2 regions of the Asanoa sp. NPDC049573 genome follow, and region 2 is predicted to be linked to the other one. Evidence: predicted binding sites of a transcription regulator. Region 2 holds the regulator's gene; the other holds the start of a gene.
What was found. The regulator HrcA, encoded in region 2, represses chaperone genes, less so after heat shock. The targets are predictions, from matches to a motif close to GGTTNGCACNCTCNNNNNGAGNGTGCNAACC.
Positions count from the first base shown of each region.

Region 1: the regulator HrcA is predicted to act here: its motif matches at 2,873-2,903, upstream of groL (chaperonin GroEL).

Region 1 covers NZ_JBFAPI010000007.1:251,159-257,983, forward strand. The annotation lists gene AB0J74_RS18635 (GlsB/YeaQ/YmgE family stress response membrane protein) at 46-330, opposite strand; gene AB0J74_RS18640 (sulfite exporter TauE/SafE family protein) at 464-1,192, shown strand; gene AB0J74_RS18645 (plasmid stabilization protein) at 1,271-1,594, opposite strand; gene AB0J74_RS18650 (NAD(P)H-dependent oxidoreductase) at 1,617-2,234, opposite strand; gene AB0J74_RS18655 (hemerythrin domain-containing protein) at 2,231-2,707, opposite strand; gene groL (chaperonin GroEL) at 3,007-4,578, shown strand; gene AB0J74_RS18665 (hypothetical protein) at 4,679-4,807, shown strand; gene AB0J74_RS18670 (lipopolysaccharide assembly protein LapA domain-containing protein) at 4,939-5,286, shown strand; gene AB0J74_RS18675 (NAD(P)-dependent alcohol dehydrogenase) at 5,329-6,324, opposite strand; gene AB0J74_RS18680 (SDR family oxidoreductase) at 6,351-6,825, opposite strand, start outside.
Region 2 covers NZ_JBFAPI010000005.1:199,432-206,256, forward strand. The annotation lists gene hemW (radical SAM family heme chaperone HemW) at 1-1,056, shown strand, start outside; gene AB0J74_RS13880 (DUF4870 domain-containing protein) at 1,092-1,676, opposite strand; gene hrcA (heat-inducible transcriptional repressor HrcA) at 1,839-2,858, shown strand; gene dnaJ (molecular chaperone DnaJ) at 2,925-4,061, shown strand; gene AB0J74_RS13895 (16S rRNA (uracil(1498)-N(3))-methyltransferase) at 4,065-4,808, shown strand; gene AB0J74_RS13900 (glycoside hydrolase family 3 C-terminal domain-containing protein) at 4,977-6,825, opposite strand, start outside.

The DNA of each region.
Region 1 (6,825 bases), on a different contig from region 2:
AGAAGACGGTGCCCCGGCCGTGGCCGGGGCACCGTCGGAACTCGATCAGCGGGTGACGCTGCGCCGGCCACGGCCGGCAAAGCCCACGGTCAGCGCGACGCCGACCGCCGCCAGCGCGATCTGCAGGAGCAGTTCGCGCCAGTCGATCCAGCCCTCCGTGTCGGCGAAGCCGCCGGCCCGCGCGATCGCGGAACCGATCAACGCGGCGACGACACCGATGACCAGCGTCAGCCACAGCGGGATGTTCTGGCGGCCGGGCACGACCAGGCGGCCCAGCGCACCAATGATCAAACCGACAATCAGCGCGGTGATGATTCCACCTGGCGTCATGGTCGTTCCTCTCGTCGGGGGTTGGTCACTGAGTGACGGCGCTAAATGCCCGAGGGCGGGCGTGCCCAAACCACCATGGCCCGAACGTTAGGGCGCGTTTGGGCGCGCCGGCGTCGACGTGCCAGGTTGAGTTGTGATCGACGCCTTGCCTACGCTGCTGCTGGCCTCGTTGGCAGCCTTCGGCCTCGCGGTGCTCTCGGCTGTCGCCGGGTTCGGCGGCGGGGTGCTGCTGCTGCCGGTGTTCGCCGCCCTGTTCGGGCTCCGGGTGGCGGTGCCGATGCTGACGCTGACGCAGTTGTCCAGCAACGGTTCGCGGGTCTGGCTCAACCGGGGCGAACTGCGGGGGTCGTTGATCGGCTGGTTCGCGCTGGGTGCCGTCCCGTGCGCGGTTGCCGGTGGGCTGTTGCTCGCGCATGCGCCGCTCGCGCCGTTGCAGCGCCTGCTCGGCGCGTTCCTGATCGGTGTCGTCTGCTGGCGGCGATGGCAGCGCCGGCCGCGGCGGCCATCGGATCCGGCGTTCGCCGCCGTGGGTGCCGTCTCCGGGCTGGGCTCGGCGTTGCTGGGTTCGGTGGGTCCGTTGACCGCGCCGTTCTTCCTCGCGGTCGGGTTGACCCGGGCCGCTTATGTCGGCACCGAGGCGGCGAGCGCGTTGGTCATGCACGTGACCAAGATCGGCGTGTACGGGGCCGGCGCCCTGCTCACCCGCCAGGTCCTGCTCTACGGCATCGCGTTGACCCCGGCGACGGTGCTCGGCGCGTGGGTCGGCAGGACGGTCGTCGGCCGCATCAGTGACCGCGTGTTCGTCCTGCTGGTGGAGGTCGGTCTGGTCGCTGCGGGCGTGTTGTTCCTCGTCGGCCTCTGAGAGCCCGGTCACGCTCTTCTTGCGGGGGAGCGGCGACCGGGTCCCAGGGCCCGTGCCGCCGCTGCCCGCCGCTCGTGATCAACGCGATAGAGCCTTCTCCAGCTGGGCCTTGGTCATGCTGGAGCGGCCCTTGATGTTGCGTTTCTTGGCTTCGTTGTAGAGCTGTTCCTTCGTGCGGCCCTGCGCGCCGGTGTGGGAGCGCTTGCCGCCGCGGTGCCCCGAGGAGACGTCCCGGATCGACGAGCGGCTCGCGGTGCGGGCTTCGCCGGAGCGGGCGCGTTCCTTGTTGACGGTTCGGGCGGCGATCTCTTCGGCGCGGTCCGTGGACTCGCCCCGCTTCTCGGCGCTGGCCTTGATGTGTTTGTACTGGCGTTCCCTCTTCGGGCTCGATCCTGCGGGCATGGTGTCCTCCTGTCGGTCGCGGTTATGACGGTGGGTACGGTTCGCCGGCCAGTAGGCGGGCGAGGTGGGCGACGTTGGCGGCGAGGGTGGCGGTCGCCGCGCCGGTGGTGTCGGGTTTCGGGCTGACGTCCTTGTAGTCGGTCTTGCCCATCGCTTCGCCGACCCAGTAGGTGCCGGCGGTCGCGGGGATGGTGAAGCCGACGTCGTTGAGGGCCTGGAACACCTCGGCGCAGACGTGGTGGGCGCCGTCCTCGTTGCCGACGACGGCGACGGCGGCGACCTTGCCGAAGGTCAGCAGGCGGCCTTCGTCGTCCTTCTCGGCGAGTTCGGCGTCGAGGCGTTCGAGGACCATCTTGGCCACGCTGGAGGGTTGGCCCATCCAGATCGGGGTGGCGATGACCAGGATCTGCGCCGCCATGATCCGGGCGCGGATGGCCGGCCAGCCGTCACCGTCGCCTTCGTCGGTGGTGACGCCGAACCTGACGTCGCGGTCAGCGACCCGGATGACCTCGCCGTCGACGTCGTGCTTGGCCAGGGCGGTCAGGACCTGCTGGCCGAGCAGCTCGCTGCTGGACTCCTCGGCTGAGCTCTTGAGCGAGCAGCCCAGTACGAGGGCGTGGAGCCGCTGGGGTTGGTTCATTTCGCGGCGGACGTCAGCTTGAGCGGGTCGCTGGGCGCGTCGGCCTTGGCCGCGGCCATCCGCTCGCCGAGCTCGACGAGGCGGTTGCGGCCGAGCGCCTTGCGTACCTCGGGGAACCAGTCCTTCTCTTCCTCTTCGACGTGGTGGCGCACGTTCTCGATCAGGACGGTCACCTTGGCGTCGAAGGTCTCGTCGCCGGGGTCGGCGGTGCGGAGCTCGGAGAGCAGCCATGCGACCACGTGGTGCTCTTCGACGGACTCCAGCACGTGGTCGGTGGTGTCGGGGGCGCCGGCGCGGGCGGCCGGGTAGAAGATCGTCTCTTCGATGTACGCGTGTGTCACGAGCTCTTTGATGATCTTGTCAACGAGCGCTCGTTTCGCGGCTGGTTCCGCCGTCTCGTGCGTCTTCTCGAACTCCTTGAACAGTGCGTTGACCGTCTTGTGATCATCTTTCAGCAGCACGATGCCGTCCACGGTGTCCCTTCCATCAGCTCGTTTTGACCGAAGATGTGCCGGTGGCAGCGGATTCCCCGCAACCGGCCGCCCCAAACGGCTCGGGGTTGCCGATGGCGGGCCCGCTTGACTGCCCTCGGCGCGCCGGGCCGTCCTTGCGCTTCGGCGGAATGGGTGCTCCACTGTCGTTAGCACTCGCCAGGCGCGAGTGCCAACCGAATGGGATGGGACCCCCGGGAGGGGGACCGCGGCAGCGGTCATCGCAGGTCGGCCCGAGCAGGGTGCTGCACGTGGGCACGACGATGGTGAGGATCGCGCAGATGGCCAAGTTGATCGCGTTCGGGGAAGAGGCCCGTCGCGGCCTGGAGCGGGGTATGAACGTCCTCGCTGACACGGTGAAGGTGACGCTGGGCCCCCGGGGCCGCAATGTCGTGCTCGACCGTGGCTACGGCGCCCCCACCATCACCAACGACGGTGTGAGCATCGCCAAGGAGATCGCGCTCGACGACCCCTACGAGAAGTTGGGTGCCGAACTCGTCAAAGAGGTGGCGAAGAAGACCGACGAGGTGGCCGGGGACGGCACGACGACCGCGACCGTGCTGGCACAGGCACTCGTGCGGGAAGGCCTGCGCAACGTCGCGGCCGGTGCGAATCCGATCGCGCTCAGGCGAGGCATCGAGCAGGCCGTCACCGCGGTGACAGAGGCGCTCGGCCATCAGGCAGCCGAGGTACAGACCCGGGAACAGATCGCCGCCACCGCGACCATCTCCGCGGGCGACGCGGCGGTGGGCGAATTGATCGCCGAGGCGATGGACAAGGTCGGCAAGGACGGCGTCATCACCGTCGAGGAGAGCAACACCTTCGGCCTCGAACTCGAACTCACCGACGGCATGCGCCTCGAGCACGGCTACCTCTCGCCCTACTTCGCCACTGACCTGGAACGGATGGAGACCGTCCTCGACGATCCCTATCTGCTCATCGTCGACAGCAAGATCGCCCGCCTGCAGGACCTCCTGCCGATCCTGGAAAAGGTCATGCAAAGCGGCAAGCCGCTGGTGATCGTCGCCGAGAACGTCGAGGGCGAGGCGCTGGCGACACTGCTGGTCAACAAGATCCAGGGCAACTTCACGTCGGTCGCGATCAAGGCGCCCGGCTTCGGCGACCGGCGCAAGGCCATGCTGGCCGACCTCGCCGTCCTGACCGGCGGCCAGGTCGTCAGCGAGACGGTCGGGCTCACCCTGGAGAAGGCCGGGCTGGAGATCCTCGGCCGGGCCCGCAAGGTCATCGCCAGCAGAGACGGGACCACCGTCGTGGACGGCGGCGGCGACGCCGAGCAGATCAACGGCCGGGTCGCTCAGCTGCGCGGCGAGATCGAGAAGAGTGACTCCGACTACGACCGCGAGAAGCTGCAGGAGCGGCTGGCCAAGCTGGGCGGCGGCATCGCGGTGATCAAGGTCGGTGCGGCCACCGAGGTCGAACTCAAGGAACGCAAACACCGGATCGAAGACGCGGTACGCAACGCCAAAGCGGCCATCGAGGAAGGCCTGCTGCCCGGCGGCGGCGTGGCGCTGGCCAACGCCGCGGACACCGCGTTCGAGAAGCTCGACCTGACCGGCGACGAAGCCACCGGTGCCAACATCGTGAGGGTCGCCTTGACCGCGCCGCTGCGCCAGATCGCTGTCAACGCCGGCCTCGAAGGCGGCGTCGTCGTCGCGAAGGTCAACTCACTCCCGGCCGGGCATGGTCTCAACGCCGCGACCGGCGAATACGGCGACATGATCAGTGCCGGGATCGTCGAACCGGCCAAGGTCACCCGGTCGGCGCTGCAGAACGCGGCCTCGATCGCGGCCCTGTTTCTCACCACCGAGGTCCTCGTCGCCGACCGGAACTGACCGAAAGGCCCGACGGCCGCGACGCGCTCGAACACGACCGGCGAACCGGCCGCACCGATCGGTGCGGCCGGCCGAGACCGACGACCCGAGGAGGGCACACATGGCCAGGAAGCCCGTTGCCAAGGAAAGCCAGAAGAAGCAGGCCAGCACCCTGAAGGAGAAGCGGGCCGCGAAAAAGGCGAAGACGGCGGCCAAGTCGGCATCGGTCATTCCACCGACCGGACGCTGACCGGCGGCACCCGCACCCGGGCTGGATAAATCTCCCATTTGGACCGAACGGGTGTACGATTGAGCTACTCCGGACACGACGACATCCCAAACCGTGAGGTGCCTGCCACACCGGCTACCCCAGGGGATGTCATGTCCAACGACGTGCGCGACACGCAGAACGCCTCCGACGACCAGACCAAGGCGCCGTCGCTGGCGGCTCGCCCGCCCGCGAAGCCCGACAGGGGCCGGACCCCGCGCACCCGCACCGGCACCGCCTGGTTCGGCATCTGCGCCGCCGCGCTGCTGTCGATCGTGCTGATCATCTTCATGCTGCAGAACACCCGCGGTGTGCGGGTCCACTTCCTGTGGATGGACGGCAGCCTGCCGTTGGCCTTGGCGCTGCTGATCGCCGCGGTCGGTGCCGCCATCCTGACCATGGTGGTGGGCGCCGCCCGGATCACCCAGCTCCGGCTGCTTGCCCGCCGCCAGCGCCGCTGACCGCTGCGCCATCCTGGGCGTCCAGGATGGCGCCGTGGCTGCTCAGATCGTGATGGCGACCTTGCCGCGGGCCTTTCCGGCCTCGAGATAATGCATGGCCTCGGGGACGCGGGACAGCGAGAAGGTCTTGTCGAGGGTGGGCGTCAGTGTGCCGGCCTCGATCAGTTCGGTGAGCCGTTCGAGATCACTGCCGCGCTCCTTCGCCGCGAACATCACCAGCCGCTGGCGTACGAACGGCGACGTGGCCGCGGCCCGCAGCTGGCGGCCGAAGCCGCCGGTCCACTTGCCGCCCTCCTCGCCGCCGATGATCACGGCGGTGCCCGCGGGCGTCAGTGCCCGGCGCAGGCGTGCCAGCGTCGGGTTGCCACCGGTGTCGAGGATCAGGTCGTAGCGCGCCGGACCTTCGGCGAAATCCTGCCGGTTGTAGTCGATGACGTGGTCCGCGCCGAGCGACCGCACCAGGTCCACCTTCGTGGCGCGACAAGTGCCGGTGACCTCGGCGCCGAGGCTCTTCGCCAGCTGCACCGCGTAGGTGCCGACGCCGCCTGACGCCCCGGTTATCAGCACGTGCTGCCCGGCCTGGACCCGGCCGACGTCGGTGAGCGCCTGGAGCGCCACGATGGCCGAGATCGGCACGACCGCCGCTTGCGCGAAGGAGAGATTGGCCGGCTTGCGGGCCAGCTTGTCCTCCCGGGCCGCGGCGAACGTCGCGAACGAGCCGCGCCCGATCCCGTAGACCTCGTCGCCGACGGCGAACCTGGTCACCGCCCGGCCGACGGCGACCACGATGCCGGCCACGTCGATCCCGGGCACCTGGTTCTTCGGCTTGCGCAGCCCGAAGCCGATCACGCGCAGCAGATAGGGCCGGCCTTCCATCATGTGCCAGGTGCCCCGGTCCAGACCCGCGCCGTGTACGCGGAGCAATACCTCGTTGGCGGCGATCGTGGGCGTCGGGGCCTCGGCGAACCGCAGGAGGTCGGCCTGGCCATATCCGTCCTGCAGGATCGAGTGGTTCGGGATGGTCGCGGTGCTGGACATGGCGGGCCTCTCGGGCCGAAGGGGGGTCAGGACGGTTGCGGCGCGGCGGGCAGGGCGACCAGATCGGAGCTGATCTGCCACAGTCGGGCAGCGACGGCCCGGTCGTAGCTGTTCTCGGCGGATCGCCTCGGTTTGCCGTTGTCGAAGTAGCTGCCGGTCACCCGCTCGAGCTCCGGGGCGGAGGCCACCCAGATCGACGTGGCCGCGCCGCTGGCCGGCGTCTTCATGAACGGCCGCAGAAGCGGCACCAACAGCCGTTGGACGGCACCGGGATCTTCGGCGCCGAACGAGGTGTTGACCACGCCGGGATGCACCGCGTTGGCCGTCACCGACAGGTCGGGCGACCTGCGGGCCAACTCGTAGGTGAAGAGCAGGTTGGCCAGCTTCGACTTGCTGTAGGCCCGTGCGCCGGAGTAGTCGCGTACGCCCTGCAGGTCGTCGAAGTCGATCCGCCCGTTGGCGTGCGCCTGCGAGGAGACCGTGACCACCCGAGCCGGCGCG
Region 2 (6,825 bases):
GCACCTGGTGACCTGCCGGGCTGGCGGCCCGAGGGCTACGCCGACACGGTGCTGGCCGAACTCGAACTCGCGGCCCGGACGCTGGGAGCGGCGCCGGCCGTCGACACCGTCTTCGTCGGCGGCGGCACGCCGACCCTGCTGCCCACCGACGACCTGGCCCGGATCCTGGCGGCGATCGACAAGACCTGGGGGCTCGCGGCCGACGTCGAGGTGACCACCGAGGCCAACCCCGAGTCGGTGACACCGGCCAGCCTGCGGGCGCTGCGGTCGGCCGGCTACACCCGGGTCTCGCTGGGCATGCAGTCGGTCGCGCCGGGCGTGTTGCGGGTGCTCGACCGCAGGCACTCGCCGGGCCGGGCGGCGCAGGCCGCGACCGAGGCCCGGGAAGCCGGCTTCGACCACGTCAACCTCGACCTGATCTACGGAACGCCGGGCGAGACGGCCGACGACTTCGCCGCCTCGCTGGCCGCCGCGATCGGTGCCGGCGTCGACCACGTCAGCGCCTACAGCCTGATCGTCGAGGACGGCACCCGGCTGGCCGCCCGGATCCGCCGCGGCGAACTGCCGCAGCCCTCCGACGACGTCGCCGCCGACCGCTACCTGGCCGCCGAGCAGACCCTGACCGCGGCCGGCTTCGGCTGGTACGAGGTGTCGAACTGGGCCACCACCGAGGCCGGGCGGTGCCGGCACAACCTGCTCTACTGGACCGGCGGCGACTGGTGGGGCGTCGGGCCGGGCGCGCACAGCCACGTCGGCGGCGTGCGCTGGTGGAACGTCAAGCACCCCGCCGGGTACGCGCAGCGGCTGGCCGACGGCGTGTCGCCGGGGGCCGGCCGGGAGGTGCTCACCGCCGAGGACCGGCACACGGAAGAGGTCATGCTGCGGACGCGGCTGGCCAGTGGGCTGCCGCTGGACGTGCTCGACCCGGCCGGCCGGGCCGCCGCGGAACGGGCCCGGGCCGACGGGCTGCTGACGATCGCCGGCGACGGACAAGCGGTGTTGACCTTCCGCGGCCGGCTGCTCGCCGACGCCGTGGTGCGCGACCTGCTCGGCTAGCGATCTGAGCCGAGCAGAGCGCGCGACCGCGGGTCTTACTTGATCATGTTGACGCTCATCGGGTAGCGGTAGACCTGACCCTCGTTGGCCTTGACGCCCGCGATGATTCCGAAGATCACCTGGATGACCAGGACGATCACGCTCGGGATGAACAGCAGGCACCAGCTCACGAAGACCAGCACGAACGCGATGATCGACCAGAGCAGTTGGAAGTTGAGCGCCGTGAGGGCGTGTGCCCGCACGGTCGGCGACTGCTGGCCCTTCGCCAGGTAGGCGATCAGCGGGCCGACGAAGCCGAGCACACCGAGGCTGACGAACGCACCGAGGGCGCCGCCGAAGTGCGCGATCAGCGCCCAGGTCTTCTCGTCACTGTTGGCGTAGCCCGACGGGGCGGCGCCGCCGTAGTAGCCGCCCTGCTGGGGCGGGTAGCCACCGCCCTGCGGCGGATAGCCTCCCTGCTGCGGCGGCGGGTAGCCACCCGGCGGCGGGTAGCCACCGGCGGGTGGGTAGGCACCGCCACCGGAAGTGGGCGGCGGGTAGGCGCCGCCACCCGAGGTGGGCGGGGGCGCGGCGTTGGGATCCGGGTAACCCTCACCGGGTGGCCGGGGCGGCTCAGTCATGCCCGACACCGTAGGGGTATCGATCAACGCGCGCCAGATGCGAGTTGTGACTTGTTCTGGACAGCTTGGCCACGGCAAACAGCGATCATCGCTTGGTGGACCGGTGCGTCGTAGACTGGCACTCGCTACAGTCGAGTGCCAGGAGGCTGGAGGGGGTGACGCATGGCTCTCGATGACCGCAAGCTCGACGTGTTGCGAGCGATCGTCGAAGACTACGTGTCAACCCAGGAACCGGTCGGCAGCAAGGCGCTGGTCGAGCGTCACCAGCTGGGCGTTTCCCCGGCGACGGTGCGAAACGACATGGCCGTGCTCGAGGAGGAGGGCTACATCCGGCAGCCGCACACCAGTGCCGGCCGGGTGCCCACCGACCGCGGCTACCGGCTCTTCGTCGACCGGCTCTCGACGGTCAAGCCGCTGAGCCCGGCCGAGCGTCGCGCGATCGAGCGGTTCCTGGTGGGCGCGGTCGACCTCGACGACGTCGTGCACCGCACCGTGCGCCTGCTCGCGCAGCTCACCCGCCAGGTCGCGGTCGTGCAATACCCGAGCCTGGCCCGGTCGTCGGTGCGCCACCTGGAGCTGGTGCCGATCTCCACCACCCGGCTGATGGTGGTCATGATCGCCAACACCGGCCGGGTCGAGCAGCGCCTCGTCGAGCTGCCCGCGCCGCTCGACGAGAGCCAGGTCACCACGCTGCGCCGGCTGACCAACGAGAAGCTCTGCGGTTGCAAGCTCTCCGACACTCCGCCGCTGGTGCAGTCGTTGGTCGAAGAGTCCGCGCCCGAGCTGCGGGCGGCCACCGTCGCGCTCTCCACGGTGTTGCTGGAGACACTGGTGGAGCGGCACGAGGAACGCGTGGCGCTCGCCGGCACAGCCAACCTGACCCGGGGCGGCCTGCTCGACTTCTCGGGTTCGCTGCGTCCGATACTCGAAGCGCTCGAGGAAGAGGTCATCCTGCTCAAGCTGATCGGTGAGGTCGAGCCGATCACCCGGGTCCGGATCGGTGACGAGAACGAGATCGACAACCTGCGGTCGGCCTCGATCGTGAGCACCGGGTACGGGCCAGGGGTTACCGTCGTCGGCGGGCTGGGTGTGCTCGGACCGACCCGGATGGACTACCCCGGCACCATCGCCACCGTGCGCGCCGTGGCACGCTACGTAGGCGAGCTGCTGGCCCAGAACTGACACCCACCCCCCACCTGATCATCGGCGGCCGGCACAAGCGAGACGACTATGAGGACTCAGAACACAGTGGCCAGGGATTACTACGGGATTCTCGGCGTGGCCCGAGATGCCAGCGACGACGAGATCAAGCGCGCCTACCGGAAGCTGGCTCGTCAGTTCCACCCCGACGTCAACCCGGATCCCGCCGCCGCGGAGAAGTTCAAAGAGATCAACGCGGCCTACGAGGTCCTCTCCGACGACCAGAAGCGGCAGATTGTCGACCTGGGCGGCGACCCGCTCGCCCCGGGTGGCGGCGGGCCGGGCGGCGGTCCCGGCGGTGCCGGGCCGTTCGTCGGCTTCCAGGACATCATGGACGCGTTCTTCGGCGCCGCCGGCGCCGGCGCCCGCGGCCCGCGGCCGCGCACCCGGCCGGGCGCCGACGCGATCCTGCGGCTCGAGCTCGACCTGCTGGAGACCGCGTTCGGCGTCGAGGCGCCGATCACCGTCGACACCGCGGTGCTCTGCACCACCTGTGCCGGCGCCGGCACCGCGGCCGGCACCCACCTGGCCACCTGTGAGACCTGTGGCGGCCGTGGCGAGGTCCAGTCGGTCCAGCGCACCTTCCTCGGCCAGGTCGTCTCGTCCCGGCCCTGCACGGTCTGCCAGGGCTACGGCACGGTCATCCCGCACGCCTGCCCGACCTGCGCCGGCGACGGCCGGGTCCGCACCCGCCGCTCGCTGACCGTGAAGATCCCGGCCGGCGTCGAAGACGGCATGCGGATCCGCCTGGCCCAGCAGGGCGAGGTCGGCCCGGGCGGCGGCACCGCCGGTGACCTCTACGTCGAGATCCACGAGCGGCCGCACGACGTCTACTCCCGCAAGGGTGACGACCTGCACTGCCGGGTGACGGTGCCGATGACGGCGGCCGCGCTGGGCACCCGGCTGACGATCAAGACGCTCGACAGCGAGGAGACGGTCGACGTCAAGCCGGGCACGCAGCCCAACTCGACGCTGCGGCTGCGCGCCCGGGGCGTGCCGCACCTGCGCGGCGCCGGGCGTGGCGACCTCTACGTGCACCTCGACGTGCGCACCCCGACCAAGCTGTCGGGCGACCAGGAGAAGGCCCTCCGCGAGTTCTCCCGGTCCCGCGGCGAAGAGGTGGCCGAGCTGACCAAGCAGGGCGGCTTCTTCTCCCGGATGCGCGACGCGTTCAACGGGCACTGACGGTTGAGCCGGCCGCTCTTCCTCGTCGACGCGCTACCCGAGGGCGACGAGTTGCTGCTCGACGGCCCGGAGGGGCGGCACGCGGCCACCGTGCAACGGATCGGCGCGGGCGAGGAGCTGCTGCTCGCCGACGGCCGCGGTGGCACGGCGGCGGCGGTGGTCACCGCCGCCGGCCGCAACGCGCTGACCGTGACGATCCGATCCCGGGCGTACGAGCCGCCGCCCGACCCGCGCCTCGTCGTCGTGCAGGGCATCGCCAAGGGCGACCGGGGCGAGCTGGCCGTGCAGGCGATGACCGAGGTCGGCGTCGACGAGATCGTGCCGTGGGCGGCCGCCCGCTCGGTGGCCCGCTGGCGGGCCGAACGCGGCGGCAAGGCCCGCGACCGCTGGGTGGCGACCGCGCGCGAGGCGGCCAAGCAGTCCCGCCGCGCTTGGTGCCCGGCGGTCGGCGGCGACCCCGACGAGTCGACCACCGCGGTCGCCGGCCGGCTCGGCCGCGCCGCCGCCGCGTTCGTGTTGCACGAGGAGGCCGCGGCGCCGCTGGCCACGGCCACCCTGCCGGCGCGCGGCGACGTGGTGCTGGTGGTCGGGCCGGAGGGTGGGATCGCGCCGGAGGAGATCGCCGCGTTCGAGAAGGCGGGTGCCACCGCGGTGCGGCTCGGGCCGACGGTGCTGCGCACGTCGACGGCCGGCGTGGCCGCGCTGGCGGTGCTCAGCGCCCGGTTGGGGCGCTGGGGCTCCACATAGGAAGCTCACGGGGACATCGACATAAGTGACGGCCGGCGCCCACGGGGGAAGGCGCCGGCCGTCCCATATACGAGACCACATCACCCGGTCTTCAGCAAGTCCGCGTTCCCCGTTCGAGCGAAGTTCGACTGTGCGCCATTTGCCGACCTGGGCAAGATCGACGTTCAGTCACACATCGACCGTCGCCGTCAGTTTCGGATCGTTCACCGCGGCCGACGCCTCGACCCGGTAGCTGCCCGGAACCGTCCGCCAGCCGCCGTCCCAGACCTGGAACGTCCGTTCCGGGAGCGGGATGCGCACGGTCACCGACTCGCCGGGCGCAGCCGACACCCCGGCGAAACCGGCGAGCCAGCGCGCCGGCCGCACCGGGCCGCCCTCGGCGGTGGCGCCCACGTACACCTGGACCACCTCGCGACCGGCCCGGGTGCCGGAGTTGCGGACGGTGACCACGGCGGTGCCGTCGTCGACCGTGAGCGACTCGTAGGACCAGGTCGTGTAGCCCAGGCCGTGGCCGAACGGGAACAGCGGTTCGCGGTCTCGGCCTTCGAGACCGGCAGCGGGCCCTGCCGACCAGCCCCGGTAGCCGATCAGTACGTCTTCGGCGTAGACCAGCGTCCCGTCGGTCGGCGTGGTCGACAGCACCGGCAGGTCTTCCATCGTCCGCGGCCACGTGGTCGGCAGCCGGCCGCCCGGCTCGGCCACCCCGAGCAGCACGTCGGCCAGCGCGGCGCCGGCCTCCTGACCGGGGAACCAGGTCAGCAGCACCGCCGCGACGTCGTCGACCCACGGCATCAGCACCGGCGAGCCCGAGTTGACCACGACCACCGTGCGCGGGTTGGCCGCCGCGACCCGGGCGACCAACTCGTCCTGGCGCCCCGGCAGGGCCAGCGTGGTGCGGTCGAAGCCCTCGGACTCGACCTCCTCGGTGGTGCCGACGACCACGACCGCGACGTCGGCGTCGGCCGCGAGCCGGGCCGCCTCGTCGAGCAGCGTCTCGTCGTCGGCGACCGGGCGGCCGTGCCCGAGGGTGAGCGTCACGAAGCCGTGCCGGCCCGGGTAGATCTTGTGGGTCAGCACCACCTCGACCGGCTTTCCGGCGATCGCCTCGACGGCGAACCGCTTCTCCACCGGGGTGAGGAACGCTCTGGTCACCGGGTCGTCGCCGGGCGCGTACACCGCCTCGTCGAGCAGCGTCTCGCCGCCGACCCGGAACTCCAGGTTGCCGAAGCCGTTGGCGGCCAGCAGGTGGGTGCCGGTGACCGAGGGGGTGAACGTCGCCGAGATCTCCGCCGTGGCGGCCGCGGCGGGGTCGACACCGTCCGGCAACTCGCCCATCCAGCGGATGTCGGCGGCGTCGATCGTCGCCGTGTAGAGCGCCTCGCCGCCGGCGTCGCGCAGCGTGGTGGCGATCGGGGTCCACTCGATGCCGGTGGCGGGCGCGAGTTCCGGGCGCGGGTCGGCGCCGACGGCGTAGACCACCTCGGCGTCCGGGAGCGCGGCGGTCAGCCCGGCCAGCGGGGAGATGACGTGGCGGGGGAGCACCCGGGCCGAGCCGCCGCCCTGGATCCGGGCGTCGTCGGCCAGCGCACCGAGCACGGCGACGCGGCGCAGCCCGCCGGCATCGAGGGGAAGGACCGCGTTACGGGCCAGCACGAACGAGCGGGTGGCGATCTGCCGGGCCGCGGCGTCGATGTCGAGGCCGGTGGTCACCGCCTCGGACGGCACCGCGGGCGGTACCCGGTCCCAGGCACCGACCCGGCCGGCGAGCAGCAGGATCCGGCGTACCTTGTCGTCGATCTGCTCCTCGGTGACGTCACCGGCGCGGACCGCGGCGGCCAGCTTGTCGCCCCACGGCCCGGCGAAGGCCGGCATCACCACGTCGAGGCCGCCGGTCGCGGTGGGCACCGTCGTGCGGGCCGCCGTCCAGTCGGAGACGACCGCGCCGTCGAAGCCCCACTCGCCCTTGAGCAGGCCGTTGACCAGGTCGTCCTGCTCGGTCATCAGCGCGCCGTTGACG